One region of the Rhodovulum sp. MB263 genome, then DNA from elsewhere that is predicted to be linked to it. Evidence: riboswitches for the same ligand, from Rfam matches in the RefSeq annotation. Region 1 holds a riboswitch; each other region holds the start of a gene.
What was found. A riboswitch is a leader RNA that binds a small molecule or an ion and turns the genes downstream of it on or off. The one in region 1 is predicted to bind cobalamin.
Positions count from the first base shown of each region.

Region 2: linked by a shared signal. The riboswitch ahead of B5V46_RS05125 (ribonucleoside triphosphate reductase) and the one ahead of B5V46_RS18265 (5-methyltetrahydropteroyltriglutamate--homocysteine S-methyltransferase) in region 1 are both predicted to bind cobalamin.
Region 3: linked by a shared signal. The riboswitch ahead of B5V46_RS03130 (ABC transporter substrate-binding protein) and the one ahead of B5V46_RS18265 (5-methyltetrahydropteroyltriglutamate--homocysteine S-methyltransferase) in region 1 are both predicted to bind cobalamin.

Region 1 covers NZ_CP020385.1:16,763-27,162, reverse strand. Annotated here, with positions in the region: gene B5V46_RS18275 (metal ABC transporter substrate-binding protein) at 1-719, opposite strand, end outside; gene B5V46_RS18270 (Fur family transcriptional regulator) at 1,009-1,434, shown strand; cobalamin riboswitch at 1,529-1,728, shown strand; gene B5V46_RS18265 (5-methyltetrahydropteroyltriglutamate--homocysteine S-methyltransferase) at 1,858-2,988, shown strand; gene B5V46_RS18260 (Crp/Fnr family transcriptional regulator) at 3,331-4,026, opposite strand; gene B5V46_RS18255 (NnrS family protein) at 4,560-5,741, shown strand; gene B5V46_RS18250 (ABC transporter ATP-binding protein) at 6,193-6,906, shown strand; gene B5V46_RS18245 (SufD family Fe-S cluster assembly protein) at 6,934-8,052, shown strand; partial or broken gene B5V46_RS20950 (transposase) at 9,589-9,762, shown strand; partial or broken gene B5V46_RS20615 (IS5/IS1182 family transposase) at 9,908-10,030, opposite strand; gene B5V46_RS18230 (RNA polymerase sigma factor) at 10,186-10,400, shown strand, end outside.
Region 2 covers NZ_CP020384.1:1,054,765-1,065,164, forward strand. Annotated here, with positions in the region: gene B5V46_RS05105 (GntR family transcriptional regulator) at 1-202, opposite strand, end outside; gene B5V46_RS05110 (methyl-accepting chemotaxis protein) at 1,157-3,433, opposite strand; gene B5V46_RS05115 (anaerobic ribonucleoside-triphosphate reductase activating protein) at 3,605-4,258, opposite strand; partial or broken gene B5V46_RS05125 (ribonucleoside triphosphate reductase) at 4,251-6,461, opposite strand; cobalamin riboswitch at 6,554-6,748, opposite strand; gene dgt (dGTP triphosphohydrolase) at 6,987-8,312, shown strand; gene carB (carbamoyl-phosphate synthase large subunit) at 8,376-10,400, opposite strand, start outside.
Region 3 covers NZ_CP020384.1:636,905-647,304, forward strand. Annotated here, with positions in the region: gene prpC (2-methylcitrate synthase) at 1-708, opposite strand, end outside; gene B5V46_RS03105 (MmgE/PrpD family protein) at 705-2,243, opposite strand; gene B5V46_RS03110 (acyl-CoA thioesterase) at 2,240-2,608, opposite strand; gene B5V46_RS03115 (pseudoazurin) at 3,352-3,825, opposite strand; gene B5V46_RS03120 (ABC transporter ATP-binding protein) at 3,877-4,638, opposite strand; gene B5V46_RS03125 (iron ABC transporter permease) at 4,635-5,675, opposite strand; gene B5V46_RS03130 (ABC transporter substrate-binding protein) at 5,672-6,682, opposite strand; cobalamin riboswitch at 6,830-7,030, opposite strand; gene B5V46_RS03135 (DMT family transporter) at 7,430-8,338, opposite strand; gene B5V46_RS03140 (ABC transporter ATP-binding protein) at 8,388-9,152, opposite strand; gene B5V46_RS03145 (iron ABC transporter permease) at 9,149-10,186, opposite strand; gene B5V46_RS03150 (ABC transporter substrate-binding protein) at 10,186-10,400, opposite strand, start outside.

The sequences.
Region 1 (10,400 bases):
ACCACCGGAACATCGTTCTGCCTGACCCCGTCGATCACCGCGCGCACCTGTTGCGGCGTGCCCATCCGATCAGCATTCATCGGCCAGAGATACAGCTCCTTCAGCCCGAAATCCCGCGCCAGGTAACTGAACGCGCCCTCGCAGGTGACCAGCCAGCGCTGCGCCTCGGGAATGGTCGCGATCTCGGCCTTCAGCGGCTCGAGCGTGGCGCGCAGCGCGTCCTTGTAAGCGGTGGCATTCCGGACATAGGTCGCGGCATTGGCGGGGTCGTGCTCGGCAAAGGCGTCGAGGATATTGTCGACATAGACAAGCGCCGTCTCGAGCCCCATCCAGGCATGCGGGTTCGGCTTGCCCCGATAGGCGCCCTCGGCGATCGGGATCGGGTCGATGCCCTCGCTCAGCGTGACCGAGGGCACGTCGCCGAGATGGTCCAGGAACTGCTGGAACCACAGCTCGAGATTCAGGCCGTTCGACAGGATCAGGTCGGCATCCTGCGCCCGGAGGATGTCGCGCGGCGTCGGCTCATAGCCGTGGATCTCGGCCCCCGGCTTGGTGATCGAGACCACATCGGCCGCATCGCCTGCCACATGCCGGGCCATGTCGGCCAGGACCGTGAAGGTCGTCACCACCTTCATCCGGTCTGCATCCGCAAGTGCGGCGCCCGCCATCAGCCCGGCCGTAGCCGCCACCCCGATCAGGCCTGTCATCTTCAGGCTCATGGACCGTCCTTTCCAGGGTTCGGGCAATCGCCCTGCACGGGCCGCCCAGTTGCAAGAGAGTCGCAGATACAGATAGCAGCCCCATGGCTTGTTGCAAGTTATTTGCAATTGCAGCCCGCAACCGGAGGCCTGCCACCCCCTGCCTGCCTTCCCGGCCGCCCGGGTCCGGCGGCCCTGCCTGTCGTCAAGCCGGATGACCTTGCCACGCGTTCATGCTATGGCATCGCTTCAGCCCGACCGGCCCGCTCCGGTGTCGGGCACAGGACATCACCGACGGAGCGGACGCCCCATGACCAAAGCCAGCCCCGAGTCCTTGCTCGACATCTGTCGGCGGCACGGTCTTCGCATCACCGGGCAACGCCGGGTCATCCTCGAGGTGCTGGATGCGGCCGGGGATCATCCCGATGTCGAAGAGCTGCATCGCAGGGTCGCCGCCATCGAGCCGGGGATCAACATCGCCACCGTCTACCGGACGATGAACAAGCTTGCCGAGAAGGGGCTGATCGAACGCCACATGTTCGAGGACGGACGCCTGCGCTACGAACCGGCCCCCGAACAGCATCACGACCATTTCATCAATCTCGAGACCGGCGAGGTGGTCGAATTCAGATCCGACGAGATCGAGCGGCTGCAGGAAGAGATCGCCCGCAAGCACGGTTTCGAGATCGTCAGCCACAAGCTGGAACTCTATGTCAGGCCGCGCAAACCGCGCTGACCGGGCCGGGTCAGGTGCGGAACCTGCAGCGCCCTCATCATTGTCATGAAAACTTCTGAAAGCCCGGCGCATTGACAGTCGCGCGCCGCTCTCGCATCTCTGGCGCGGTTCAGGTGCCGGATCGATGTCCGGTGAAAAGGGAATCCGGGACGGCCCGTCGGCCGGAGCCGGAACTGCCCCCGCAACTGTAGGCGGACAGCCTGCCCGACAATGCCACTGGCCGCGCGCGCCGGGAAGGCCGGGCAAGGCGCTCATCCGCGAGTCAGGAAACCTGCCTGGACCGATCACCTGTTCCGGCCGCGTGGGGCGTGCCGGGAGCGGCCTTCCGCAAAGGTGACACCGCCGCTCCGCGACGCCGGTCGCGGGGTTTCGTTTCCAGTTCCGGCGCGCGCCGAGCGCGGGCCGTTCGAAAGGCATGTCACGATGACGACCGAAGATACCTCCTCCCTCCGCCCTGCGCTTCCTCGGGCAGATCATGTCGGCTCGCTGTTGCGCCCGCAGGCGATTGCCGGGGCCAGGATGCAGGGCCTGAAAGGCGCCGAGCTCTGCGCCGTCGAGGACCGCGAGATCCCCGACATGGTTGCGATGCAGAAGGCCGCCGGTCTCAAGGTCTTCACCGATGGCGAGGCCCGCCGCCAGTTCTGGCATTACGATTTCATGGGGATGCTGACCGGGCTGGACATGAAGCCCTCGACCCGCAGCCTGCCGTTTCAGACAAAGCACAAGACCCCGCCCATCGAGGCGCATCTGACCGGGCCGCTGGATTTCCCCGCCGATCACCCGATGCTGCGGCATTTCACCTATGTCAGGGATCTGGTGGCGCCGGGCGAGGGCATCGCCAAGATCTCGATCCCGGGGCCCTCGGCCTGCCATTACCGGATGGTTCCCGAGAATATCGAGCACAAGCCCTATCTGGATCAGGAGCTGATGTTCCATGACATCGCCGCGACCTACCGCAAGGCGGTCAGGGCCTTCTACGATGTCGGTTGCCGCTATCTGCAGCTCGACGACATCTTCTTCGCCTATCTCGGCGACGAGACCCAGCGCGAGGAGCGCCGCGCCATGGGCCAGGATCCCGACGCGCTGATCCGCAAATATGCCTGGATGCTGGAAGAGGCGATCAAGGATCGCCCGGCCGACATGGTGATCGGGATGCATATGTGCCGCGGCAATTTCCGCTCCTCGCATGTGGCCGAGGGCGGCTATCACGTCGCGGCCGACGCGATCTTCAACGGCACCTCGGTCGATATCTACCTGATGGAATACGACACCGGGCGGGCCGGCGGGCTCGAGCCGCTGGCCGCGCTGCCGAAGGGCCGCAAGCGGGTCATGCCCGGCTTCATCACCACCAAGACCGGCAAGCTGGAATCGCTGGACTGGATCAGGGCGAAATATGACGAGGTGTCGAAATATGTCGATATCGGCCAGCTCGGCGTCGCACCCCAATGCGGTTTCGCCTCGACCGAGCATGGCAACGAGATCACCGAGGACGACCAGAAGCGCAAGCTGGAATTGGTCGTGAAGAGCGCCGAGGCGATCTGGGGCGAAACCTGACGCAAAGGGGACGGGGCGGGGCGCCCGGAACGGAGGCAGGCCCGTCTTGTCTCCTGCGGGCGCCCTTTCGCCGGGATCTGCCGCAGAGGGTCCCGACCGGCCGGGGATGCGCCGCTCTCCGGCCGGGCGCCAGACCTCCAAGGCAGACGCCGACAAGGCCTGGATTCGGAAGGCCGTCGCTCCGCCCGGCGCCTGGATCGCGAACAGGCCCCTCGCGCCGAGAACATGCGCCGATGCCACCTTTCGCGACATGTCTCCGATGTCTTTCCGCCCCTCCCCCGGTGTCGCCCGGCGGCCGGGTCCGGGGCGCGGGGCCTGCGCCCATTCGCCCGGCGGTGCGGCTTACCGTCCGTCGCCGATCAGCCCCAGACGCTGCGGATCGGTCACGGTGACATGGCGCCGGCGGCTGGCCACGATGCCCGCCTTTTCCCAGGCGCTCAGCAGGCGGCTGACGCTGTGCAGCGTCGTGCCGGTCATGTCCGAGATGTCCTGCCGCGTCACCGGAAAGGCGATCTCGATCCCCGCCTCCACCTCGCGGCCCGACTGCGCGATCAGCCGCAACAGCGCCCCCGCCACGCGCTGCTGCACCTGTTGCGTGGCCATCTCGATCAGCCGCGCATTCATCTCGCCGACGCGGGTGCCGACGGTCCTGTAGCCCTCTTCGGCGAAGCCGTCATAGCGGGCCGTGAAACCGTCCCAGAGGCTCATCGGCCAGGACAGCGTCAGACAGTCCCGCGCGCAGATCGCCGTGGCGGGATAGCTCTCGCGCCGGAGCGCCCGGGCAATCCCGAAAAGCTGCCCCGACGGGATATGGAGCGCGGTCACCGCCGTGCCTTCGGCGGTGATGCGCATGACCCGGATCACGCCGTCCAGAAGCAGATGGAAACGCTCTGCCGGGTGGCCCTCGCGGAACACGGCCGCGCCCTCGTCAAAACGCCGGGCGGTGGCCAGATCGAGGATCTCGCGGATCTGTCCCCGGTCGAGCCGCCGGAACGGGCCGACATCCTGCAACAGGCTTTCATCCAGTTTTGCGACCATGAACCGGCCCCGAATTTGTCGAAACGCAATGAGGTCTGGCCCGCGACAGCGCAAAAGGGAAGGCATGAAAACGCATATGACGGCGAAAGGAGGCTTCCCCTGCGACATCTGCTGTCCCCCCTGTTGCGGCAGCCCCATCGCCCGTGCCGCATCGGCGCTCTCCCGGAAGGGGACAAGGCCCGGCCGCGGCGACATTGCGGGGCGGCCTTTCGTACCCGGGAACGGGCCGGATGCCCCGGAACTCGACGAGAGGCTGCCCACTCGCCGGACGACTGGCGGCGGCACGGGCCCCGGGCCGCGCGGTACCGGCCCGGCTATCCCCGGTGCGAACATCCCCGGCGCCAGGCGCGCGCCGCCCCTCGCAAGCGGCATGGCGGTGCCGCCCCGGATCGGCCTGGCCGGGACGCAACAGCCTGCCGGGACGGCCGGGCCCTTCGGGGAACTCCCGGCGCGGATGCCTTGACAGCGGCGACGAGGTCTTCGCAGGGCCGCAAATCCGGGCAGAGCCCCGCCCAATCCGGAAAGGAACCATCATGACCAGACTGTCGCGGCTTGCCCTGTTTTCCTACGGCTTCCGGCCGTTCTTCCTGTTGGCTGCGCTGTTCGCGGCGGCGGTCATCCCGCTCTGGCTGGCGGTCTGGGCCGGGCATGCCGCGATTGCCGGCCCCTTCGGCCCGCGCGACTGGCATATCCACGAGATGCTGTTCGGCTATGTGCCCGCGGTCCTGACGGGCTTTCTGTTCACCGCCATCCCGAACTGGACCGGACGGATGCCCCGACGCGGCCTGCCGCTGGTGGCGCTGAGCGGGCTGTGGCTGCTGGCACGACTGGCCGTCGCGGGGGTGATCGCCCTGCCCGCCTGGGCGGTGATGGCGCTCGACCTGTCCTTCCTGCTGGCGGTGGCGGCAATCGCCCTGATCGAGATCGTCGCGGGACGGAACTGGCGCAACCTCGCGGTGATCGTGCCGGTCGGGCTGATGGCCGCCGCCAATGCGACCTTCCATGTCGAGGCGATGACGCGGGGCGCGGCCGATATCGGCATTCGCGCGGGCTTTGCCTGCACCCTTTTCCTGATCCTGCTGATCGGCGGGCGGATCGTGCCGAGCTTCACCCGGAACTGGCTGAGCCGGCAGGGGCCGGGCGCCCTGCCCGCGCCCTTCGGCCGGTTCGACCGGCTGGCGCTTCTGGCAAGCGCCGCGGTGTTGACCCTGTGGTCCTTCGCGCCGGGCCTGCCCGGCCTGTCCGCCGCCTTTGCCGGGCTGGCGGGTCTGCATCTGGTGCGGCTGGCGCGCTGGCGGGGCTGGCGCTGTGGGCGGGCACCGATCCTCTGGACCCTGCATATCGCCTATCTGTTCCTGCCGCTGGGATTTGCCGCGCTGGCGCTGGGGGCGCCGGTGGCCGGGCTGCACCTGCTGGGCATCGGCGCGATCGGGGGGATGACGCTGGCCGTCATGATGCGGGCCTCGATGGGCCATACCGGCCGGCCGCTTCAGGCCGGAGGGCTGCTGACCGCCGCGTTCCTGTTGCTTTGCGCGGCGGCGGTGACACGCGCGGTCCTGCCCGATCAGGGCTTTGGCGCCATTGGCGGGCTGGCTCTGAGCGGCACGCTCTGGACCCTGGCCTTCACGGGCTTCCTGCTGAAGGTCGGGCCCTGGCTGACCCTGCCATCGGTGGCCCGGCGCCAGCCGAGCCCGGCCCCGCCGCCCCGCAACTGAACAGGGGGCGGCGCGCCCGGGGGCCGGGCTGAACCGGCAGGGGACGGCCCCGTCCGGGCAGAAAGCCCCGGATCCGCCGCCCGCCCATGGCAAAGGCGCAGCCCCCTGTCGGTCGGGCGAGCAGGGAGCGGGCCGCCGTCGCGCGGCGTGATCGCGGCGCGACTGTCCCTTGCCCCGTGCCGCGGCGCGCCGTCAGCAAGGCGGATATGTCGGTCGTCGCCGGTCCCGGCTGGGCAATGCAGGCTGCTGTTTTCCTTATGTCTTTCTACGGATTGCCTTTCCCGCATGAGGCCGCTCCCCACCGAGCGCCGCCCGGGGGGCTCGATTTGACGCAGTCGCCAGACCTCAATTCTGATTGAAACACTCGGGATCGCGGTTAGGCTTTTCCTGCCGGTCCCAGCGACAAGAGTCTCAAGCCAGGCCGAACCGCGCATCGATCATGTGAGGGGCCATGCTTGAGATTTCCGACCTGTGCGTCGAGGTGGCCGGGCAACCGGTTCTCCACGATATCAACCTTTCACTGGGCGACGGAGAGCTGCATGTGCTTCTCGGCCCGAACGGCTCGGGCAAGTCCAGCCTGCTGGCCACCATTCTCGGCCTGCCCGGCTATCGCATCACCGGCGGCGGGATCCGCTTCGACGGCACGCCGCTTCGCGATCTGAGCCTGCAGGACCGGGCCGGGCTGGGCATCGGGATGGCCTTCCAGCGCCCGCCCAGCCTGGGCGGCGTCTCGGTCTCGGCCTTTGCCGCGGCCCTTGGCGCCTCGGATATCCTCGCGCGCGAGGCGGCGGCACTGGATCTGTCCGATTTCGTGACCCGCGACATGAATGTCGGTTTCTCGGGCGGCGAGATCAAGCGCTGGGAGATCCTGAAACTGTTCCTGCAGGACCCGCGCCTGATGCTGTTCGACGAGCCCGAAAGCGGGGTCGATCTGGAACATGTCAGCGCCATCGGACAGGCGATCCGCCGGATCACCCGCAGCACCGACCGCAAGGGACGGTCCCGCGCGGGCCTCGTCATCACCCATACCGGGCTGATCCTGTCCCATGTCGAGGCCGACCGCGCCCATATCATGAAGGACGGGCGCCTGCTGCACTCGGGCGATCCCGGGGCGCTGTTCCGGCATGTCCGGTCCCATGGCTACACCGTGCCCGCCGCCGCCTGAGCGCGGGCCAAGCAGAAGGAGAGACAGATGGACTTGGCGACGACCCCCGAAAACGATCTGACCAATGCCGAACGCGACATCCTGCACGATGTCGGCTTCGCGGATGAGACGACCCGCGCCGGCACCTCGGTTCTGGCCGATCACCGGATGCGCATGGCGCTGTCGAACGATCCCGACGTGGTGATCCTGCCGCTGGCCGAGGCGCTGAAGAGCTATGACTTCGTGCAGGGGCTGATGTTCGGGCTGGTCGATCCGGAGGAGAACGACCACATCCGGCTGGTTGCCGAGCACATGCATGACCCGCTCGGCCATTTCATCTGGGTCAGGCCCGGCGCCCGGGTGCGGCTGCCGGTGCAGAGCTTCACCCTGATGGAAACGCCCCAGGCGCGGCAGTTCACCCATGACATCACCCTGATCGACGAGGGTGCCGAGGTCGAGATGGTTTCGGGCTCGGGCGTGCCGGCCGACCTGCGCAAGGGCCGCCACATCTCGATCGGCGAAACCTATCTGCGCAAGGGCGCCAGATGCAGCTCGGTCACGATCGAGCATTGGGGCCCGGAAATGGAGGTCTATTCCTACGGCTATTCGCAGCTCGACGCGACCGCGACCAGCAGCGCAACCGCGATCATGATGTCGCCGGTCCGCCATCACAGCAGCCGCTCGGTCTCGACGCTGGGGGCGGGCGCCTCTGCCGTCTCGCAAGCGATCGTCTTCGCGCCCGAGGGCACCGAACGGGTGCTGGTCTCGGAAACCCGGTTAGCCGCGACCGGAGCCAAATCCAAGGACGTCACGCGGATGGTCTCGGCGGGCGGAACCATCGTCAACGAGGCGCTTCTGATCGGCGATGCCGCGGGCAGCGAGGGGTTCCTGGGCTGCGACGGGCTCAAGCTGAAGGAAAGCGGCGAGATCCGCGCCGTGCCCTCGCTGCGCGCCCTGGCCGAGGGCTCCCAGCTGTCGCATGAGGCCTCGGTGGGCATGATCGACAGCGAGAAGCTGAGCTATCTCGTGGCCTCGGGCATGGCCGAGGACGCGGCGCGCGACCTGATCGTACAGGGCTTTCTGGCGCTGAACGACGAGCAGATCCCGGAGACCCTGCGCCGCCGCGTGACGGAGATGGTGGCCGAGGCGAAATCCGGGGGAATGTAGCCGCGCGCCGACATCGACCGCCGAGATTGACCCGGGGCGGGGGTGGCCCGATCTGGCGACGCTGCCACCGCCTCCCGGACCTGTCCGATCCTGCGGGCGCACCCGACAGTCGCAGGCTTGCCCGGCATGGCCCGCCGGGCGGGCTGTTTTCCGTCTTGAACCGTGACGAAAGATAACGGGACAAAGCCATTTCCCGGGCCGGCCGCATCGCAGGCGAAGACCGCGCCCGCCATGCCTTGCACGGATGCGACGGTCTTCGGAGCAAGGACGGGGCGCCGATGAGCCTCCTCCGGGCCGCGATGCCCCTCTGGATGCGCGGGGGCAAGGCGGCCTCGTTGTCGCAAGGGCTGCGGCGGATTGCATCGCACAACGCCGGCAGAGGCTTGTATCGTGACGGAACCGCAGCAGGGACAAAACGCCTTGAAGCTCGGGACGAGCATGGCCGATCGACGGGATATCGAGGGGATCGCCTGCATTCTGCATCTCGGCGGGTTCCGCGAGGTGCATACCATCCCGGTCTCGGGAATGCCGCTTTGTACCGCTTTTCCAGCGCAGGGCGCGGCGGCGGAACAGGAGCACTCTGGAAAGGAACACCCGCCCGCGGTGACGGTCCGAAGCACGGACCGCCGGTTGGAGGCGCGCTGGGGACACCATTGGCTGCCTCCCTCCCTGACGCTGCTCCCGATGCCTGCGCCCGGAAGGGCGCGCGGAACGACCGCTCAGCGGCGCTTCCCGGACGCGGCGCAAACGGGCTCGAGGAGAATGGCACCGGGCTGACCGCCGCGCGGCGCCGGACGCAAGGGACCTTCCCCGCCGGGAGGGGTCTTGCCCCGTCCCCTGCCCGTCAGCCCGGCTGATCCAGCATCAGCCGCACCGCCTTTTCCAGCCTGCGACGCTCCATGACCGGGAAAACGCGCGCGATCCGGATCTCGAGGCGGCCATTGGCGACGATGCATCTGGCGCGCCCCTCGCGGCGGTCGATCTGAAACTGATCCGGGCGCCGTGCCGGACCCGGCAGGCAGCGCCTTGCGCCCGGAAAAGGGCCCGGGGAAAGGCGCGGGCGCGCTGCCGGCAGGCTCCTCCTGTCCCGCCGCCCGGTGCAGCACGCAGAGCTCGCCGGTCTCCGAGCGGTTGGCCCAGCCCTACAGCTTGTCGCGGATCGCGACGGCGAGCTCGGGATCAGCCTCGAGCCGGGCAGCCAGCACCAGCCGGAACGCGCGCGGGATCGCCGGGGCATGGTCGAGACAGGGGCCGAGGTGCAAACGACCACGGCCGTGCCCCTAGGCGTGGCGCGCCTGGAGGGCACTGATGGCATTTTTGGTTGCGGGGGCAGGCAACCGCCGCAAGATACCGGAACTCATTTGCGCCGTCTGACTGCTTTTCCAGAAAATAGACACAAGGGCGGGGAGCAGGCGCTTGAGGTTGTAGCCGTGAACCGCCCTGGTATCCGCAGAGCAGACCTTCAGCACGCGACAGAGATCGGCTTGCGCCACCACTGGCTGCGTGATTCACGCTCTCCAACCGTGGGAAGGTGTGATGGGCAATCTTCTCCGGCTGACGGACGAGCAGATGGCACGGCTCAAGCCGTTTGTCGGGGAAACATTCCCCCGGACTGTTTTCTGATCCTCCAAAATCCCGAAGAGCCATGGCCGCCCCCGGGTGGATGATCGCCGTGGTCTTAGCGGAATAATCTTCTTCAATCGCAATGGGTAGCGCTGGCGCGATGCAGCGAAGGAATACGGTCCTCCCAAGACCTGTTCACTCCCGGCATTTGGTGGATCGGGTTCAGGATGAATCTGTCGGGCTCGGACGAGGCGCGCAGGATCTCGTTGCGCGCGGAAGCTCCGGCAGTTTACGGCGTCCACGACCTCGCGTCGCGACCTTCTGCGGCGCCCCGGGCTGCAATGGCAGCGTGGCTGGCGCGCGTGTCGACGGCGCCGTCGGCGGTGGCGATCTCTTCGCCCCACGGGATTCGGGCACCTCCCCGTCCCGGCAGGCCATCGGGCTACCCATGCGCCCGCCCCGTCCGCGCTCGCCCAGCGATCGCTTGCAAGCCTTGCCTGATTGAATTAGTCGGATTTGAGAGCCAGGGCGATCCCGTCCTCCTGCCAGCGGATCCCAGAGACTGCCCCGATGACCGACACTGTCCATCTTGCCTGCCTCTACATGAAGGAACGGCCCGGCCTGCGGCGGTTCCTGACATCGATGACCGGCAACCTGTCCCTTGCCGAAGACCTGGTGCAGGAGACCTTCCTGCGCGTGCTGGAGCGCGACTCCGCCGGTGGCGAGATCCGCGATCCGCGCGCCTATCTGCTGCGCTCGGCCCGCAATCTTGCGCTCAACACGCT
Region 2 (10,400 bases), on a different replicon from region 1:
GCAGCGAGATTTCGACCAGCCCGTCGGCGCGCAGCAGCTTCAGCGCCTCGCGGATCGGGGTGCGCGAAACATTCAGTTCGGCCGAGAGTCTGCGTTCGACCAGCCGGGATCCGGGAGGACATTCTCCCTTGACGATCCGGTCGCGCAGGCAGTCGGCTACCCGTTCGGCAGAGGCTTGGATGTCGAGCGAGGTGTCGGACATGTCAGGGTGGGCCTTGCAAAGGAATACTGCGCCTGGGCCATTATTGCCGCCCCAAGAGGCGGAGACAATTCGCCTTCGGCACCCGCGACCTTGTTGCAGGCGCCGTATCGGTGCCGCACTGTCCCAGTTGCGCCGGTCCGCCTGCGTCGACTTGACGATGGGGCCGGTCTCCTTGCGAGGTCGCTTGCCATCCGGACGCAACCGGCAGGTCCGGATGGCGGGGCGTCAATGATCGTGGCGAGGAGAGCCTTGTGCGCCAGTGCTTTCAGGACATTGGCGCGTGGAAGTCCCCGCTGCATCGGAGAGAACGTGATGTCGGCGAACCACTGTTGGTTCGGGCAGTCGAGCACCATGTTCCGCTGAAAACACGGGCTGTTACCGAAATCCGGTTGGGGCCCGTTGATTCTGGCGGGGCGGTGGATAGCCCACAGCCCCATCACGCTGGAGACCCGCTTGGCTCCCCGGCAATGGCCCCGGCCTAGGTAGATGCCGGGTGATCTGGAGACTTACGGCTCCAGGTATCGAGCATCCGTCTGATGCCTGCCCGGTTTCCTTTCCGCTTGACGATGATCGCATCGTCCCCGAGCGCCTCAAGGGCCAGCTTCGCCTGGAAGGCGACGCTGGCGCGTTATGCCGCTTGGCCGCGACACTATCAGTCCTCGTACGCGTTAGTCGCAGGCCTAGCGGGCGGACGGCTTTCGGCGACCCACTACACTCTGCTTTGGCGTGTCGGATACCGGTTGGCGATGCACTGGTCCTGACCTGTGCAATCGGTTGCCCGTCAAGCGACGCAGGATGACGCGTCGGACGCCGGGTGATTGTTCGATCTTCGCCGGCTTTCCGAAACAACAAACAGTGTAGCCCTTCTCAGGATGATGGGGCGGCGGCATGACAATACTCATCGTTGTCTGCCGCCGCGGCAACGCGCTTATGGCGCGCAGTACGCGAGCTGTTTCAGAACTCGGTCCAGCCTGCAGACATCGGTCTCTGCGGCGCAGGCTTCTCGTTCAAGGCCCATTCCAGGGCGTCGGGAGCAGAGGGACGTCGAGACGGCGCCGTCATTGTCGCCATCGCCTTGTCATCGAGCCGGAACCGGGCCACGAGGGCCAGGAGCTTGTCGGCCTCCTGTTTGAGGGTGACGCAGGCGGCTGTTGCCTCTTCGACCATTGCGGCATTCTGCTGGGTGACCTTGTCGAGCTGGGTGACGCCGACGTTGATTTCGCCGAGCCCGACGGACTGTTCCTGCGCCCCCGTGGCAATGCCCTCGACATGTTCGGAAATCCTGCTCACCCGTGAGGCGATGTCCTGCAAGGCGGCACCCGTGCGGTTGACGAGCGAGACGCCTGTTTCGACCTGGGTCGAACTCGTGTCGATCAGCGTCTTGATTTCCTTGGCAGCTTCGGAGGAACGCTGGGCGAGGGCACGGACCTCGGAAGCGACGACTGCAAAGCCGCGGCCTGCCTCGCCCGCGCGCGCGGCCTCGACGCCGGCATTGAGCGCCAGCAGGTTGGTCTGGAAGGCGATGTCGTCGATCACGCCGATGATCTGTGTGATGCCTTCGGATGAACGCTGGATCTCCGACATCGCCCCGGTCGCCTCGTCGACGACCTGGCCGCTTTGCTGTGCCCGGTTCTGCGCCTCGCCGACATAGCGCGAGACCTCGGTCGCGCCCTCGGCGGTTGAGCGGACACTGGTGGTCAATTCGTCCATCGCCGCAGCGGTTTCCTCCAGCGTCGCAGCCTGGCTTTCGGTGCGCCGGGCGAGATTCTCGGACGAGTCGCTGATTTCCTCGGCAAGTTTCTGAACCGCATGGGCGTTGATCTGAACCGCTCCGATAAGGTTGCCCATCGTCGCCATCGAACTGTTGAAGTCGTGGCGGAGCGCCTCGTATTCGTCGGGGAATTTCTCCTGCACGGTTTCTGTCAGATCTCCGTCGGCCAGGGCGCGGATCGCGCTGCCCAGCCGGTCGACGACCTTTTTCTGCTCTGCGCGACGTTCTTCCTGTTCTTGCGACAGGCGGTCGGCCTCTGCCAGCCGATCCCGGAAGGCGGAGAGATCCCGTCCCATCGCCCCGATCTCGTCCAGGCGGTCGGCGACGTCGATCTTCTTGGCGTAATTGCCGCTTGAGACCTCATTCATCGAGGCGATGAAGCTTTTCAGCGGAGTGGTGATCGTACGGGCGGCCAGCACGCTGACGGCGAGGCCGGCGGCAAGCCCGATCAGCAGGAAGACGATCACGCTGTTTCGGAACGCGATCAGCGCGGCCAGGAATTCGGAGCGGTCGAGTTCGACAACCAGGGTCCAGTTGGCGAAATCGACCCCGACCGGCGTGGTGAACACGATGCTGTCGGTGCCGGTGATGCCCTCGACCGGCGAAAAAAGTCCGCTCTGGCCGGTCTTGAGCGCGGTGATGAAGGGACGTTCGGGCAGAGGGCTCAGCACATTGAAACGGTTCTCATACCGCGAATAGGTACGGGCACGGCCATCGCCACCGACGATATACATGTCGCCTAAGCGGCCGAGGGCGGAGGCCATCGTGACCATGGCCGAGAGCTTGCCGATCGGAACCTGAATCGCGAGAACGCCGAGCCGGGTGCCATCCTCGGCAAAGACCGGTGCGGCCATGAAGGCAGCCGGGGCGTTGGCGCTGGGCGCATATTCCTGGATGTCGGAGACGAAGGATGTGCCGGCCGGGGCCTTGGAGGCGCGCTCGAAGACCTGGCCGAGAGCCGTTCCCGAATAGCGACCGGTCGCGAGATCCTCGCCGAAATCGGCTTCCTTGACGACCGAGTAGATCACCTGTCCATTGGGGGCGATGAGAAAGACATCGTAAAAGCCGAAAGACTCGAGCATCCGCTCGAAACCGGGATGGATACCGGCATGGATGCGGCTGTAATCCGACCCGTCTCCGGCATCGGCCAGCTTCTGGTGTTCGCCAGACGGATAGGGATTGTTGCTGCCATAGGCCGAGAGAACCGGGGCAACGCCATCCGGGGCCGCATCGAGGGCCGTTCGAAACTCGCTCAGCGCCCGGGCGATGAAGGGGTTCGCGGCCTGTGCCGCAAGCGCCTGTCGCTGGTCGGCGAACCACTCGCTGACGCGGGTGGCCTGGTCGCGCGCCATCCCTTCGAGATCGGCGACGGCGTTGCTATAGCTCGACTCATAGGCGCGGTTGTAGAGAAAGCCACCCATGCTTGACATGGACACGACCATGATGGCGGCGATCATCATGGTGAGACGCGGCCCGATTGGCATTTGCAGAATTCGTTTCATCGTCCCCTTGGCCTGTCTGTGCTGGAAGCTGTGATGCAGCGGATAGGGGCATTTGGCGACAAAGCCGCAAAGATTCCCTTACCCCGGTTCCGAAAGACCGGCTCCGCAAGCAGGAAAGACCGTCGGATTTTATCTAGGCGGCAGCATGGCCGGCGATGGGCTTTCCGGTGTCCGGCAGAGTGCGGGATCGGTGCAGCCCTCGGCGCGAAACGACTGTCGGCGCGCGGACGGCAGGCCGAGTGCCGCGAGGTCGTCGTCCATCCGGGCGAGATCGGCAGGGCTCAGCAGGGCGGGATGAACCGTACAGCGCAGATCGGCGGCAACGCCGCTGTCGCGCAGCAGGCCCAAGCTTTCACGCGCTTTCGCGCCGCTGCCGGGGGCGCCGGTGATCCGGTCATAGGCATCGAAGGGGGCCTTCACGTCGAACCCCACCCAGTCGAGCAGCGGCAGCGCCCGGGCGAAGCGCGCGGGATAGGCGCCGCCACTATGGAGCCCGGTGCGAAAGCCCATCGCCCGAAGCTCGGCAAGCACCTCGGGCAGGCCCTTCTGCAACAAGGGTTCCCCGCCCGAGATCACCACCCCGTCAAGCAGCCCCTGCCGGCGGTCGAGAAAGGCCAGGACCGCGTCCCAGCCGATCCGGCCCGGCCCCGCCGCCAGCAGCTCGGTGTTGTGGCAATAACGGCAGGCCCAGGGACAGCCTTGGCAGAAGACCGTCGCCACCAGTTCGCCGGGCCAGTCGACGCTCGAATGCCGGACCAGCCCGGAGATCGCAAGCTCAGCCAAGCCGCGCCTTCGCCTCGTCGAAATAGACCCGTTCGGCGGCCTCGCCCTTCTTGCCGGTGTTGAAGGAGGACATCGGGCGGTGATAGCCCATCACCCGGGTCCAGACCTCGCAGCGGGTGCGCTCTTCGTCCGTCAGGACGATTTCGGCATCCCGGGTCGTCATGTCCTTGTCGATCATGGTCATCGGATCACTCCTTCAGCTGGCTTTCGCGCGCTTCGCCGCGATCAGCTCGGCGTCGCATTTCGGGCAGAATTCGTGCTCGCCCGCGAGATACCCGTGTTTCGGGCAGATCGAGAAGGTGGGCGTCACGGTGATATAGGGCAGGCGGAAGGACGACAGCGCCCGGCGCACGAGCTTCTTGCAGGCCTCGGCCGACGAGATCCGCTCGCCCATGTAAAGATGCAGGACCGTGCCGCCGGTATAGCGCGCCTGCAACGGCTCCTGATGTTCGAGCGCCTCGAACGGGTCGGCGGTATATCCGACCGGAAGCTGGGTCGAGTTGGTGTAATAGGGCTGATCGTCGGTGCCCGCCTGCAGGATGCCCGGGAAGCGCTTCCGGTCCTCGCGGGCAAAGCGGTAGGTCGTGCCCTCGGCGGGCGTGGCCTCGAGATTGTACATGTGCCCGGTCTCTTCCTGGAACTCGACCATCCGGGCGCGCAGGTGATCCATCAGCCTGAGGGCAAGCGCCTGGCCCGCCTCGGTCGCGATGTCCTCGCGGTCGTCGGTGAAGTTCCGGATCATCTCGTTCACGCCGTTCACGCCCAGCGTCGAGAAGTGGTTCCGGAGCGTTCCGAGATAGCGTTTCGTATAGGGGAAAAGTCCCGCCTCGATATGGCGCTCGATCACCTTGCGCTTGAGTTCCAGGCTGGTGCGGGCGATCCCCGCCAGCCGGTCGAGCGCGGTCAGAAGCCCCGCCTCGTCGCCCTTGTGCAGATGGCCGAGCCGGGCGCAGTTGATGGTGACGACGCCAAGGCTGCCGGTCTGCTCGGCCGAGCCGAACAGACCGTTGCCGCGTTTCAGAAGCTCGGTCAGGTCAAGCTGCAGGCGGCAGCACATCGAGCGCACCATATGCGGCTCGAGCTCCGAATTCACGAAGTTCTGGAAATAGGGCAGCCCGTATTTCGCCGTCATCTCGAACAGATAACCGGCATTCTCGCTGTCCCAGGGGAAATCGGGGGTGATGTTGTAGGTCGGGATCGGGAAGGTGAAGACCCGGCCCCTGGCATCGCCTGCGGTCATCACCTCCATATAGGCGCGGTTGATCATGTCCATCTCGGACTGCAGCTCGCCATAGGTGAACTCCGCCTCGCGCCCGCCGATCACCGGCACCTGATCGCGCAGGTCTTCCGGGCAAGTCCAGTCGAAGGTCAGGTTGGTGAAGGGCGTCTGCGTGCCCCAGCGCGAGGGCACGTTCAGATTGTAGATGAATTCCTGCATCGCCTGCCGGACGGCGGCGAAATCGAGCCCGTCGCGCCGGATATAGGGCGCCAGATAGGTATCGAACGAGCTGAAGGCCTGGGCGCCGGCCCATTCGTTCTGCAACGTGCCGAGGAAGTTCACGATCTGGCCCAGGGCGCTTGTCAGATGCATCGGCGGGGCGGATTCGATGGTGCCGGGCACGCCGTTCAGCCCCTCGCGCAGCAGCGTCCTCAGCGACCAGCCCGCGCAATAGCCCGCGAACATGTCGAGATCGTGGATATGGATGTCGCCCTCGCGATGGGCCTGGCCGACCTCGGCCGGGTAGATATGGCTCAGCCAGTAATTCGCCGTCACCTTGCCCGAGGTGTTCAGGATCATGCCGCCCAGCGAATAGCCCTGATTCGCGTTGGCATTCACCCGCCAGTCCGACCGGTCGAGATATTCGTTGATCGAGCTTTCGACATCGACCAGCACCCGGCGGTCCTCGCGCAGCCGCGCATGCTGGGCGCGATAGACCGCATAGGCGCGCACCGTCGCGATCCGGTTGGCGCCGATCAGCGCCTGCTCGACGGCATCCTGGATCTCCTCGACATCGGGCGCGCCGCCCGCATGGCGAAAGCTCAGCACCCGCACCACCTGATCGGTGAGGCGGGCGGCCTCCTCGGCGCCGAATTCGCCGGTGGCCTCGCCCGCGCGGGCGATGGCCCGGGCGATGCGGCCGGCATCGAAGGGAACGGTCTGGCCGTCGCGGGTGACGACGGAACGGGGCGAGGGGGCGGTCATGGCGGTTCGCTTTCGGTTCTGGTCAGGGGGCGGCACGCAGGGAGGCACGCGGACCCGCCGGCCCGACGCACGCACCCGAGCCCACCGCTCGCGGTCGTTCGGTCCGCTCTGGCAGGTCTCCTGACTTCACGGCTCGGACGCTCTGGCCCTCCTTCCCGGCATGTTGCGCCAGTGGATCACGGGGCCGCGGCTTGCCGCTGACAGTTGCGGGGGCAGTGCCGGACTCTCACCGGCTTCCCTCTTCGCCCACGGGATGAACCGCGGGAACCAAAGCAGCATGATATTGATGCTGATGGGGCGATTTTGTCAATATGTAGTGGGTGCGACCTTCGCGCACCCTCGGGTGCCGCCATCGGGCCCTGCCGCCGCGCGCCTATGCCTGCGGCAAGGCGGGAGGCGGAGACGTCTTCCTGCCAGCGCCCGGGCGCCATCACGGGCCAGCCCCGGGGAAGGGGGTAGGCGATCGGCGCTGTCGCCGCAAGCCGAAGCCGCTATGCTGGCGCCGACCGGCCGAAGGGGAAAGCGATGGAATACATGGAATGGCAACGGCTTCTGACCAGAAGCCGGCACGGACAGTCGGAGATCGTGGATGCGCCCGAGCGGCCCGCCTTCCTGGTCGATCTCGACCGGGTGATCTTCTCGCAGCCATTCCGGCGGCTTGCCAACAAGACGCAGGTGCATCCGCTTTACGAGAACGACCACCTGCATCACCGGATGATCCACAGCCTCGAGACCAGCAGCGTGGGCCGCTCGCTGGGGTTCGAGGTCGGGCAGGCGCTGGCCGCGCGGGGCATCCTGTCCGAAGGGGCGGGCCACGAGCTGTCCTATATCCTGCAGGCGGCCTGTGCTGCCCATGATATCGGCAATCCGCCCTTCGGCCATGCCGGCGAGGATGCAATCTCGGAGTGGTTCGCGACCCGGCGCCCCTTCGAGGCCGATCTGAGCCCGGGCCAGCGCCGGGAGTTCGAGCATTTCGAGGGCAATGCCCAGGGCTTCCGGATCCTGACCCGGCTGGAGATGTACCGGCTCGAGGGCGGCATGCGGCTGACCCATGCCGTTCTGGGCGCCTTCACCAAATATCCCTGCCTCGCAAAAGACGGTGCGCTGGGCCGGGACGCGCCCACCATCGGCCTGAAGAAATACGGGGCCTTCGAGGCAGAGGCCGCGCATCTGGCCGGGATGGCCGAAAGCACCGGGTTGATTCCCCGGGATGCCGGCTGGCAACGGCACCCGCTGGCCTTCCTTGTCGAGGCGGCGGACAATATCTGCTACAACATCCTCGATCTCGAGGATGCCTATACCACCGGCGTCCTGTCCCATGGCGAGGTGCGGCCGCTGCTGGAGGCGCTGATCGGCAAGGAAGTCGCACCCGTCCCCGGCGGGACGCACGCCGAGCATGTGGGCCATCTGCGCGCCCGCGCCGTCCATGGCGCCATCCGCGCCAGTGTCGCGACCTTTCTGGACCACCATGACGACATTCTCGCGGGCCGGTTCTCGGCCGAGCTGACCGATGTCTTCGCGCTGAAGGAGGCCTTTGCGGCGATTTCCGATGTCGCGAATGAGCGGATCTTCCCCTCGTCGCGCAAGATGGAGCTGGAAGTGGCGGGGCGCGATCTGATCTTTGCGCTGCTCGACCGCTTCCATGCGGTGATCGAGGAGCTGGCCCGCCATGGCTGGAATGTCGCGGCGATGGAGGAGGACAAACCCTATCTGCGCAAGCTGGTCGCCTCGGCCGGAATGGATCTGCGCGATGTCCGCGACCCCTATTCGGGGCTTCATGCCCTGACCGATTTCGTCTCGGGCATGACCGACCGCTACGCGGTGAAGATGGCGCGGCCGCTGGGGCTTTGAGCCCGTAAGACAAGGCGCCCGGGCAGGGACTGCCCGGGCGTCGGATCGTCAGGCGGTTGCGGATCAGCCCTGCAGGCTGCGCACCCCGATTTCGCCTTCCTCGCGCGATTTCATCGCCAGGGCGGCGGCATGGCAGCCCGCCGCGGTGGTGAAATAGGGGATGCGGTCCATCAGCGCGACATTCCGGATCGAGCGGCTGTCCTCGACCGCGCGGTTGCCCTCGGTGGTGTTCATCACCAGCTGGACCAGCCCGTCCTTCATCACGTCGACGATGGTGCGTCCGCCCTCATAGGCCTTCTTGACCAGCGTGGCCTCGATCCCGTTCTCGGCCAGGAAGCCCGCCGTTCCGCGCGTCGCCAAGATGCGGAAGCCCAGATCGACCAGGACCCTGGCGGTCTCGACCAGCGCGGGCGTCTTGTCGGCATCCTTGATCGACAGGAAGACCTGACCCTCGCGCGGCAGATCGGTGCCCGCCCCGAGCTGGGCCTTGAGGAAGGCCCGCGGGAAGGAGCGGTCCCAGCCCATGACCTCGCCGGTCGAGCGCATTTCCGGCCCCAGCAGCGTGTCGACGCCGGGGAAGCGGGCAAAGGGCATCACCGCCTCCTTGACCGAGAACCAGGGCATGATCGGGTCGGCCAGCGACATCTGGTCGGCCAGCGGCAGCGGCGTGTCGGGGCTGGTATCGGCGGGGTAGGGTGCGCGCATCGGGAAGGCCGACAGTTTCTCGCCCGCCATCAGCCGCGCCGCGATCGAGGCGATGGCGCTGTCGGTGGCCTTGGCGACGAAGGGCACGGTGCGCGAGGCGCGCGGGTTGACCTCGATCAGATAGACCTCGCCATCCTTGACCGCGAATTGCACATTCATCAGCCCGACCACGCCGAGGGCCAGGGCCAGCGCCTCGGCCTGGCGTTTCAGTTCGGCCACGATCTCCTTGGGCAGGCTGTGCGGCGGCAGGCAGCAGGCGCTGTCGCCCGAATGGACGCCCGCCTCCTCGATATGCTCCATGATGCCCGCGACATGGACCTTCTCGCCGTCGCAAAGCGCGTCGACATCGACCTCGGTCGCGCCCGAGAGATAGCTGTCGAGCAGGACCGGCGACTTGCCCGAAACCACCACCGCCTCGTTGATGTAGCGTTCGAGCTGGGGCGTGTCGCGGACGATCTCCATGGCGCGGCCGCCCAGCACGTAGGAGGGCCGGATCACCAGCGGATAGCCGATCTCCTCGGCGGCTTTCATCGCGGCCGCGGCCGAGGCCGCGATGGCGTTCCGGGGTTGCTTGAGGCCGAGCCTGTTGACCAGTTCCTGGAAGCGCTCGCGGTCTTCGGCAAGGTCGATGGCATCGGGCGTGGTTCCCAGGATCGGGATGCCCGCGGCCTCGAGGTCATTGGCCAGTTTCAGCGGCGTCTGGCCGCCGAACTGCACGATCACGCCATGCAGCGTGCCGGCCATCTTCTCGACCCGGAGGATCTCCATCACATGCTCGAAGGTCAGCGGCTCGAAATAGAGCCGGTCCGAGGTGTCGTAATCGGTCGAGACCGTTTCCGGGTTGCAGTTGATCATGATGGTCTCATACCCGGCTTCGGTCAGCGCAAAGCAGGCATGGCAGCAGCAGTAGTCGAACTCGATCCCCTGACCGATCCGGTTCGGGCCGCCGCCGAGGATGACCACCTTCTTGCGGGCCGAGGGACGGGCCTCGCATTCGGTCTCGCCCATCGCCGGGGTCTCGTAGGTCGAGTACATGTAAGGCGTCTGCGCCTCGAATTCGGCAGCGCAGGTGTCGATCCGCTTGAAGACGGCATGGACCCCCAGATTATCGCGCGCCCGGCGCACCTGATCCTCGTCGCGGCCGGTGAGCCTGGCCAGACGCGCGTCCGAGAAGCCCATCATCTTGAGCTGGCGCAGCCCGTCTTCGGTCAGCGGCAGGCCGTCCTTGCGGATCCGTGCCTCGGTCTCGACGATCTCGCGGATGCGGGCCAGGAACCAGGGGTCGTAGCTGGTGGCGGCATGGATCTCGTCGTCGCTGAGCCCGTGGCGCATCGCCTGGGCCACGACCCGCAGCCGGTCCGGGGTCTGCCGGGTCAGCGCGGC
Region 3 (10,400 bases), on a different replicon from region 1:
CTCGAAGGCAGCCTCGTTGGCACCGCCATGCTTGGGCCCGCGCAGCGCGCCGATGGCCCCGGTGATCGCCGAATAGATGTCCGCCCCGGTGCCCGCAATGGAGCGTGCGGTGAAGGTCGAGGCGTTGAATTCATGCTCGGCATAAAGGATCAGGGTCGTGTGCATCGCGCGCACATGATCCTGGCCGGGCGGCGCACCATGCAGCAGGTGCAGGAAATGCCCCGCCACGGTCTCGTCCTCGGTCTCGACGTCGATTCGGCGGCCGTTCCGGGCGTAATGCATCCAGTAAAGCAGCATCGAGCCCTGGACCGCGATCAGCCGGTCGGCAATGTCGCGCGCCGCGGCCGGGTTCTGGTCATGGGGCTCGGGCAGCACGCATCCCAGTGCCGAGACGCCCGAGCGCAGCACATCCATCGGATGGGTCGCGGCCGGGATCGCCTCCAGCGTCTGGCGCAGCGCGGCGGGCAGACCGCGCAGGCGCCTGAGCCTGGCCTTGTAGGCGGTCAGCTCGGCCGTCGTGGGCAGATGCCCGTGGATCAGCAGATGCGCGATCTCCTCGAAATCGCAGGCCTCGGCGATGTCGAGGATGTCATAGCCGCGGTAATGCAGGTCGTTGCCGGTCTGACCCACACTGCAAAGCGCCGTGTTGCCCGCGACGATGCCCGAGAGGGCGACGGATTTCTTCGGTTTCCTGATGATGCCGGTCATGATCCGCTCCGCTCGAAAAGGCCCTTGGGGCAATGCGTGCCAAGTTTCTCCGGCAGGGCGGTGAAATTCAGGGCGTCCAGCCCGCCCTCGGGGAGCTCCGCGAGGCCCTCGGCCGCGTTGAGGAACCGGTCCTGTTCCTTTGCGTCGAGCATGCCCTCGGAAAGCGTCAGGAACTTCTTGACGTAATTGGGTCGCTCGAAGGGGCGGGCGCCCTGCGGGTGGGCATCGGCCAGTGCGATCTCGTCCTCGATCACCCGGCCATTTTTCAGCGTCACCACCACGCGACCGCCAAAGGCCTTTTCCTGCGGGTCGCGGCTGTGATAGCGGCGCGTCCAGTCCGGATCTTCCAGCGTCGAGATGCGGTGCCACAGATCGACCGTCGAGGGTCGCGCGGCGCGTTCCGGCGCATAGGATGCCTCGTGATGCCAGGCGCCGTCCTCAAGCGCCACGGCGAAGATATACATGATCGAGTGATCCAGCGTCTCGCGGCTGGCCGTGGGGTCCATCTTCTGCGGGTCGTTCGCGCCGGTGCCGATCACGTGATGGGTGTGGTGGCTGGTATGGATCACGATGCTCTCGATCTGGCGCAGATCGCCGATCTCGCCGCGCAGGCGGCGCGCAAGATCGATCAGCGCCTGGCTCTGGTACTCGGCCGAATGCTCCTTGGTATAGGTCTCGAGGATCGCGCGTTTCGGCTCGCCCCTGCCGGGCAGCGGCACCTGATAGACCGCATCGGGGCCCGACAGCATCCAGGCGATGAAGCCGTCCTCGCCTTCCCAGGCCGGGCTGGGCGCGCCTTCACCCCGCATCGCCCGGTCGACGGCCTCGATCGCCATCTTGCCCGCGAAGGCAGGGGCATAGGCCTTCCAGCTGGAAATCTCGCCCTTGCGCGACTGCCGCGTCGTGGTGGTGACATGCAGCGCCTGCTGGATCGCCTGGTAGATCACCTCTCTGGGCAGGTTCAGCGCGGTGCCGATCCCGGCCGCGGCCGAGACGCCCAGATGCGCGATATGGTCGATCTTGTGCTCGTGCAGGCAGATCGCCTTGACCAGATTGACCTGGATCTCATAGCCCGTCGCGATGCCGCGCAGCAGCGCCTTGCCCGACAGCCCGCAATGCTGGGCGACCGCGAGGATCGGCGGGATATTGTCGCCCGGGTGCGAATAATCCGCCGCGAGGAAGGTGTCGTGAAAGTCGAGCTCGCGCACCGCCACGCCATTGGCCCAGGCCGCCCATTCGGGCGAGACGCGGGTGTCCTGCGGCATCCCGAAGACCGTCGCCCCGCGCCTGTAGGGGTGGCACAGCGCCTGCGCCCGGGCCGAGGCCACGGGACGGCGCGCCACCGAGGCCGCCGCCACCGCCGCGTTGTCGATCACCCGGTTCACGATCATCCCGGCCGTATCGTCGGGAACCGAGACCGGATCGGCGGCGAGTTCCGCCAGTTTCCAGGCCAGCTGGTCCTCGCGGGCCAGTGCATCGGCCGATTTGTGCATGTGCAGCCGGTGCAGCTCGAGCTGCGGTGCTCCGTCCTTCATCGGGTCTTCTCCTCCGTGGGTATGGCTATCGGGGTCGGACGTCCGGTCTCGTCGACCGCGACCATCTCGAAACGGCCGGTCATCGCCAGATGGCGCGCCCCGGTCGTCAGTGTTTCTGCCTCGCCGGTCACCTCGACGCTCATCGAGCTTCGACCGATGCGGGTCACGATGGCGGTCAGTTCCAGCGCCTCGCCGGGCAGGACGGGGGTGCGGAACGCGATCCTCTCGGATCCCGCCATCACCACCATGCGGCGGGCGCGGCGGCTGGCCGCGAGGAAGGCGGCCTTGCTCATCATCGCAAGCCCCGCGCCCGCGAAGAGCGTGCCGTGGGGGTTGACCGTCTCGGGAAAGATCAGCGCGGTCACCCGGGTGGGGGCTGTCGATGTGCCTGTATTCTGCGGTGAGCACGGAACCATTATTCGCAACCTTTGCATTTCCCGGAGGTTTCATTTGGCTTAATCGGAGAGATTTACCCTGAAAAGTACTGAAAATGCGAAGACCTTCGAGGTTTTTCCTGAGATATGCGAAGGTTGCGAATTCCGGGACGTGGCTGGTGTGAGGGAGGCCTTGGCGGCATGCGGTGGCCGCTTTGCAAGACCTGCGGGCGGACCGAGGCGCCCCTGGTTAAGGGGAGGCTCAGGGGAGGCGGGCGTCTCGCCCGGCTATCCCTGCCAGATCGAGCGCCGCCGGCGCCTGTTGACGATGCAGGTGCTTTTACAGCTCGACGCGGCCTTCGGGCGCGATATCCGGGTCTGTTCCGAAGAGGGCGCGGCTTCCGGCCGAATGACGCGCGACCCTGCAGGGCGACGCGCTGCCGGGGCTTGCCGCGGGCGATCCTGCCGCGGTGGCTCGGCGAGCTTGCAGAGCGGCTGGACGGTTGCGGCTCTGTCGAACGCGTCCCGGGCGCCAGTCGGGGTCCGGTGGTGAAGGCGGAGAGGCACGGGTATGCGCCTCGGGTGGGCGAAGCGCATCTCGACGGGCTCCCGGGCTTTCCGCTATGCGCGTTCGGGCCGCGAGACCTTGCGCCCGATGCCCGGGAAGGGAAACAGACCGCGCCCGCTTGCGGCGAACTCCTGCCTTTGCGGACAGCAGGCGCGGTGGCGGCGGATCACTCGGTGTCCGGCGCGGTGTCCGGCCCGGCCTCCGGCTCGGGGGACGTCTGCGGTTCTGCCTGTTCCTGCCCGGAGTTCTGGCGGGCGATGATCTCGCGCAGGCGCCTGTCGGCCCGCGTCGGAAGCCCGGCGGGCAGATCCGTCTCGGCCGCTGGCCGGTCGCCAACCTGGATCAGCATCACCATGCCCATCGCGAAATGCGGCGAACACTTGATCCCGTAGATGCCGGGCTCTGTCAGGGTCGCCTCGATCTCTTCGTTGATCTGGCCCTTGAAGGGCTCTGCCCCGGCCGGGAGCATCTCGTCGATGGTTCCGGCATTATGGCCCGGCGCGGTGGCGAGAAACCGCACGGTATCGCCGGGCTCCATCACCAGATAATCCGGCTCGTAGACCATCGGGCCCGAGGCGTTGCGGTTCAGCATCTTCACCTCGACCGTCTTTGCCGCCGCGAAGGGGGCGGAGAGGATCATGGCGGGCAACAGCACAGAGAGAGCAAGTCTTCGCATCATTTGCGTCTTTCATCAAACAGGCTTGAAACGGAGAACCCGGGCACCGTCCGCCGGATCCGTCAACAGATGGGCCTCGACCCCGAACACCTCGCGCAGCAGCGCCGGGACAAGGATCTCGCCGGGCGGGCCGAGCGCGATCAGCCGCCCGCCCTGCAAAACGGCCAGCCGGTCGAAGGCCATCGCCTCGTTGAGGTCGTGCAGCGCGGCGATGGTCGTCACCGGCAGCCGCTCCACGAGGGCCATGATCGACAGCCGCGACCCGATATCGAGATGGTTGGTCGGTTCGTCGAGGATCAGCAGCCCGGGCCGCTGCGCCAGCGCGCGGGCGATATGGACCCGCTGCCGCTCGCCGCCCGAAAGCGTATGCCAGTGGCGGGCGGCGAAATCCTGCATGCCGACGGCGATCAGCGCCGCCTCGACCGCGGCCTCGTCCTCGTCCGAGAACGGATGCAGGGCCGAGAGCCAGGGCGTGCGCCCCAGCTCGACCGCGTCGCGGACGGTGATCCGCTCGGTCGTTTCGGCCTGCTGTTCCACCAGCGCCACCCGCTGCGCGACCTCGCGGCGGGGAAGGCGGCTCATGGGGCGCCCCTCCAGCCGCACCTCGCCTTCGCTTGGTGCCCGGATACCGGCCAGCATCCGCAGCAGGCTCGACTTTCCCGACCCGTTCGGGCCGATCAGCCCGAACCTTTCGCCGCGCATGACCGACAGCGTGATGTCAGAGACGATGGCGCGCCCCTGTACCCGCCAGCCAAGGCCTTCCCCGCTCAGGATCATTTCCGGGCCCTCCCCCGGATCAGGATCGCCGCGAAGGCGGGCGCGCCGATCAGCGCGGTGATCACGCCGATGGGCAGCACCTGTCCCGGGATCAGGATGCGCGAGACGATATCCGCCGCGATCAGGAACACCGCGCCCGCCAGCGCCGAGGCCGGCACCAGCAGCCGGTGCCGCCCGCCCACCAGGAACCGCATCGCATGGGGGATCACCAGCCCGACAAAGCCGATGGCGCCAACCAGCGACACGATCAGCGCGGTGACCAGAGCCGCCGTCCCGATCAGCACCGCCTGCACCCGGCGCACGTTGATGCCGAGCGAGGCCGCACTGTCAGCCCCGAAGGTGAAGGCGTCGAGGCTGCGCACATGCCAGAGGCAGACCCCAAGCCCCAAGGCCGCGGCAGGCACGGCAATCAGGCTGTCCTGCCAGCGCGCCCCCGAGAGATTTCCCAGAAGCCAGAACATGATGCCGCGGGCCTGTTCGGCATTGGCGGATTTCGCGATCAGGAAGGCGGTCATCGCGTTGAAGAGCTGTGCCCCCGCAATCCCGGCCAGTACGATCACGCCCGCGGCCTGCAGCCCGGTGCCGCCGCCTGCCGCGCGCGCCAGGGTCGCGACCATGACGAAGGCCAGAAGCGCCCCGGCGAAGGCGCCTGTCGACAGCGAGAGCGCGCCCGCGCCGAGCCCGGCGACGGTGACCGCAACCGCGCCGGTCGAGGCCCCGGCGGAGATCCCCAGCAGATAGGGATCGGCCAGCGCATTCCTCAGCAGGGCCTGCAGCACGACGCCCGACAGGGCGAGCCCCGTCCCGCAGGCGGCCGCCACCACCGCGCGGGCGAGGCGGTAGTTCCAGACGATGCCCTCGTCGATCCGCGCAACCGGGTAGAGGGTGCCGAACAGCTTGTTGCCCAGCACCTGGAACACGGTCGCGGCGGGTATGCGGGTCTCGCCGATCGCGGTTCCGGCGATCAGCGCGGCCAGCAGCACCGGGGGGGCGATCCACCCCCAGTGCCAGCGGGCCCGACGGGCGCCGGACCTCATTTGCTCAGATCGAATCCGGCCAGCGCCGTGGACAGCTCCTCCAGCCCGTAGATCGCCCGCACCGTTGCATCCATCGCCTGGGCGTCCATCACCACGATCCGGTTTTCCCGGACCGCCGTCATTTCCTTCGCAACCGGATCGGTGCGGAGAAACTCAAGCTTCTTCTCGACATCGTCGGCGGGAAAGCGGCGGCGCGTCATCTCGGCCAGCACGATCACCGTCGGGTCGGCCCTGGCGATGCTCTCCCATCCCACGGTCGGCCATTCCTCGTCGGAGGCCACGACATTCTCGATCCCGAGCTCCTGCATCATGTAGCCCGGCGCGCCCTTCCGCCCGGCCACATAGGGGTCGATGTCCATCTCGGCGGACGAGTACCAGAACACCGCCGAGGCCGTTTCGGGCAGATCCAGCGCCCGGGCCTGTGCGATGGCTGCGGCCTCGCGTGCCTTCAGCTCGTCGATCAGTTCCGCGCCCCGCTCCCCGACATCGTGGATCCGCGCCAGTTCCTCGATCGACCGGTAGATCGAGTCGGTCGAGAACATCTCGGTCCGGGTGCCGTCCGACCCGCGGCTGTTATCCTTGCCGGCGCAGTCGCTGGGCAGAACGTAGGTCGGCACGCCGACATCATGGAACATCTCGCGGGTGGCGACGATGCCCTGGGCGCCGATATGCCATTCGTATTGTACGGTCACCAGATCGGGCCGCGCGGCCACCACGCTCTCAAAGCTGGGATCGTTGTCGGCCAGCCGCGCGATCCCGGCATTCAGCTCGGCGAATTGCGGCAGGACATCGGTGAACCAGACCGAGGTGCCCTTCACCCGCTCTGCGAGACCCAGCAGGTAAAGGATCTCGGTCGTGCCCTGGCCGACGGTGACGGTGCGCGCGGGGGCGGCGTCGAAGGTCAGGGTCTGGCCGCAATTCTCCAGCGTGAGGGGATAGTCGGTGGCCTGGGCCATGCCCGCGCAGACCATAAGGGCCGCCGAAAGGAAGGCAGTCTTGGTGTTCATGGAAACTCTCCGGAAATTGGCTTCCGGGCCCCGGGGTTTGCGGGCTGGGCGGATGTCAGTTCTTTGGCTGGCGCAAGACGCGCCTGGCTGAGCACGGCCGAAAGATCCGGGCATGAACATCCCTTTCCCCGGGCAACCCCGCCCGGTTGATGGTGGTTTCATGCCGGCAGGTCTCCTGACTGACGGGTCGTCCGCCGGTCCGGCCTTCCCAGGCAGATGCCCAGTGGCGTTGTCGGACCGCCGCTCGCCGCCTACAGTTGCGGGGGCAGTTTCGGTTCGCGGGACATCTGGCCCGCGGCGAATTCCCTTTTCATTCCCAAACGGGAAACCGGCGACCGAGCACAGAGCATGAAACCCCTATCGGGTCAACTGCCTGCCGGTCGCAGGCGTCATTCCGGAAAACCTTACCTCGAGAGCTCGCGGCCTGTCCGTTCTGTCGGGGCGTCACTGTCCTGAAACGACGAAAGCCCTTCCTTTGGCGGTCCCGCCGCCTGATGCGCTCGGGGCGAGCGGCGCCGGGCTGGAGCGGCCCCGCGCGGGTGCGACCGGAGCCCGGATCCGCCTCGCCGGACCGCTCCACGGCTTTTTCCGTGGCTTTATTGCCGCATCCGCGGCGCGGTCGAAGACCTGCCTCATCGGCTTTGCCCGCAACCGCTATTCCGGCGCGGTCTGTTGCGCTCGGGGCGAGCCGGGCAGGGGCGTCCGGATGCCGGAAGGACAGGCGCCGCCCTTCAAAGCTCGCGGGGACTATTGCCGCCGTGCCGGGCGGGCGACGAAGGCGCCTGTCAGGATCAATGGCCCTGCCAGCAGGAAGGCCAGGCCCGGCAGTTCGGCGAAAAAGGCAAAACCCAGCGCCACGGCCCACAGAACCGAAAGATATTCGAAGGGGGCCAGTGCCGAGGCATCGGCATGGCTGAAGGACAGCGTCATCAGGATATGGGCGATACCGCCCGCCAGCCCGGTTCCGATCAACAGCAGGAGTGTTGCCGGACCGGGCCAGACCCAGCCCCAGGGCAGTGTCGCAAGGCCGATCAGGGCCGAGACCACGGCGAACCAGAAGGCGATGGCTCCGGCGCCTTCGCCCAGCAGTGTCAGTCGGCGCACCTGGATCAGCGCACCGGCCGTCAGAGCCGCGGTCAAAAGCCCCAGGGCCACGCCCAGGGCGCCGCTGTCGGGCAAGGCCCCGGCAAAGGCGGGCAGGCAGAAGGCCGCCGCTCCGGCAAGGCCGAGCACGACACCGCCGATCCGGCCTGCGCTCGGCCTCTCTCCGAGCAGAGCCCAGCCCAGCAGGGCCAGCATCACCGGCGCGAGATAGGACAGCATCGTCGCCTCGGCCAGCGGCAGGAGCCGGATCGTCGCAAAGGAGGTGAACATCGCGACCGCGCCCATCAGGCAGCGACCGATATGTCCCATGGGACGGGACGTCGCCAGCCCGCGGGGCCACTCTCCGCGCCACCACAGGAAGGCGATCAAGGGCAGCAGGGCCACGGCCGAGCGGAAGAACACCACCTGTCCCAGCGGGACGGCGTCGCCAAGCGCCTTCACGCAGACGCCCATCATGGCAAATGCGAGGGTCGAGAGCACCCGCAAGGTGATGCCCAGCCGCTCGTTCCGGCCGGCAGGACGGGGTGCGGCGAAGACCGACCGGTCCGTCATTCTGCCATCATCCGGACCAGGGTCCGGGCCGCGCGCCATACGGACCGTCTCATTCCGCGCTGAACCGGATATGCGGCCGACGCGCATCCTGATAGGTGCAGACATGCGCCGTGACCCTGAACACGTCGCGCAGGACGTCCTGGGTCAGGACAACATCCGGTGTGCCGCAGGCGCGCATGACCCCTCCTTCGATAACCGCAATCCGGTCGCAGAACATGGCCGCGAGGTTCAGGTCATGCAGGGCGATGACGCTGGTCAGATCGAGGTCGCGGACCATGGCCAATATTTCGATCTGGTGGTGAATGTCGAGGTGGTTCGTCGGCTCGTCGAGGAACATCACCTGCGGTGTCTGCGCCAGCGCCCGCGCGATATGCACCCGCTGGCGCTCGCCTCCCGAAAGGGTCTGCCAGGCCTGTTTCCTATGCGATGCCATTTCCACGCGTTCCAGCGCCTGTGTCACCGCGGCCTCGTCGGTCTCGGACCAGCCCGCCAGAGCCGAGCGATGCGGGGTCCGCCCGAGCCGCACGACATCGCTCACCGTGACATTGGTGTCGGTGGCAGCACTTTGCTGAACAAAGGCCAGCTGTCGCGACAATGCCCTGCGGGAGACATGGGCGATGTCCTGCCCGTTGATCCGGACCCGGCCCCGCAGCGGGCGCCGCAGCCCCGCCAGCAGCCGCAACAGGGAGGATTTGCCCGATCCGTTGGGGCCGATCAGGCCCAGCGTCTCGCCCGGGGCGACCCTCAGCGAAACGTCCGAGACGATGGTCTTGCGCTTCACGCCCCAGGTCAGGTTCTCGGCCAGAATGCTCATACCTGCGGCCTCGCGCGGTAAAGAATGATCGCGAAGAACGGCACGCCGACCAGCGCCGTCACGACCCCGATGGGCACGGTCTGCTGTGTCGCGATCATGCGCGAGGCGATGTCGGCGATCACCATGAAGACCGCCCCCACCACCGCGCAGGCCGGCAGCAGCCGCATATGCAAGGGCCCGACAACATATCGGGCCGCATGCGGCACGACCAGACCGACGAAGCCGATGGCGCCGACCATGCTGACAATCGTCGCGGTCAGAAGCGCGGTCACGCCGAACAGCGCCAGTCGGATACGGGCAACCGGCACGCCAAGGGCCGCGGCATCCTCGTCGCCGAAGGTGAAGGCGTCGAGCGAGCGTGCCATCCAGATGCAGATGGCGAGGCTGACGATGACCACGACCAGCAAAAGCTGGAAATCCGGCCAGCGCACGCCGCCGAAGCTGCCCAGAAGCCAGAACATCACATCCCGCGCCTGCTGGGCATTGCCGGAGGTCGTGACGATATAGGAGGTCAGCGCATTGAAAAGCTGCGAGGCCGCGACCCCTGCCAGGATCGTGTGGTTCGGCCCGCTGGTCGCGCCGTTGGACAGAAGCGCCACGAGGGCGAAGGCTGCGAAAGCCCCCGCGAAGGCGCCCAGCGACAGCGACAGGCTGCCCGCGCCAATGCCCAGGACGATCACGCAGACCGCCCCGGTCGAGGCCCCCGCCGACACGCCCAGCACGAAGGGTTCGGCCAGTGCGTTGCGCAGCAGCGCCTGCAGGATCGCCCCGCAGATCGCCAGCCCCGCCCCGGACAGGGCCGCCACCAGCGCGCGGCTCAGGCGCAGGTTCCAGACGACACTCTGCTCGATCGGCGGGATCTCGGCACCGGTCAGGCCGAGCTCGTTGGTGACCGACAGGAAGACCGTCCGCAGGGGGATATTGTAATCGCCAAGCGCGGTTGCGGCGGCGATGGCGAAGACCAGGGCGATGAGCGACAGGCCGAGAAAGACCGAGAGGCGCGCGGCCCCGTCTTTTGAAACGTCGGTGGACATCACGGCAGATCGAGCGCCTTCAACTGTTCGGCCACCTGCTCGGCCCCGTAAAGGGTCCGGATGCCGGGGTTCATCGCCGCGCCGCTCATGACCACGATCCGGCCGCTTCGAACGGCCTCCATCCGGCTGACGGTAGGGTCGGATGTCAGGAATTCGATTTTGCTTTCGGCTGTGTCCAGATCCCAGCGATCGCGATCGACCTGGGCCACAACGA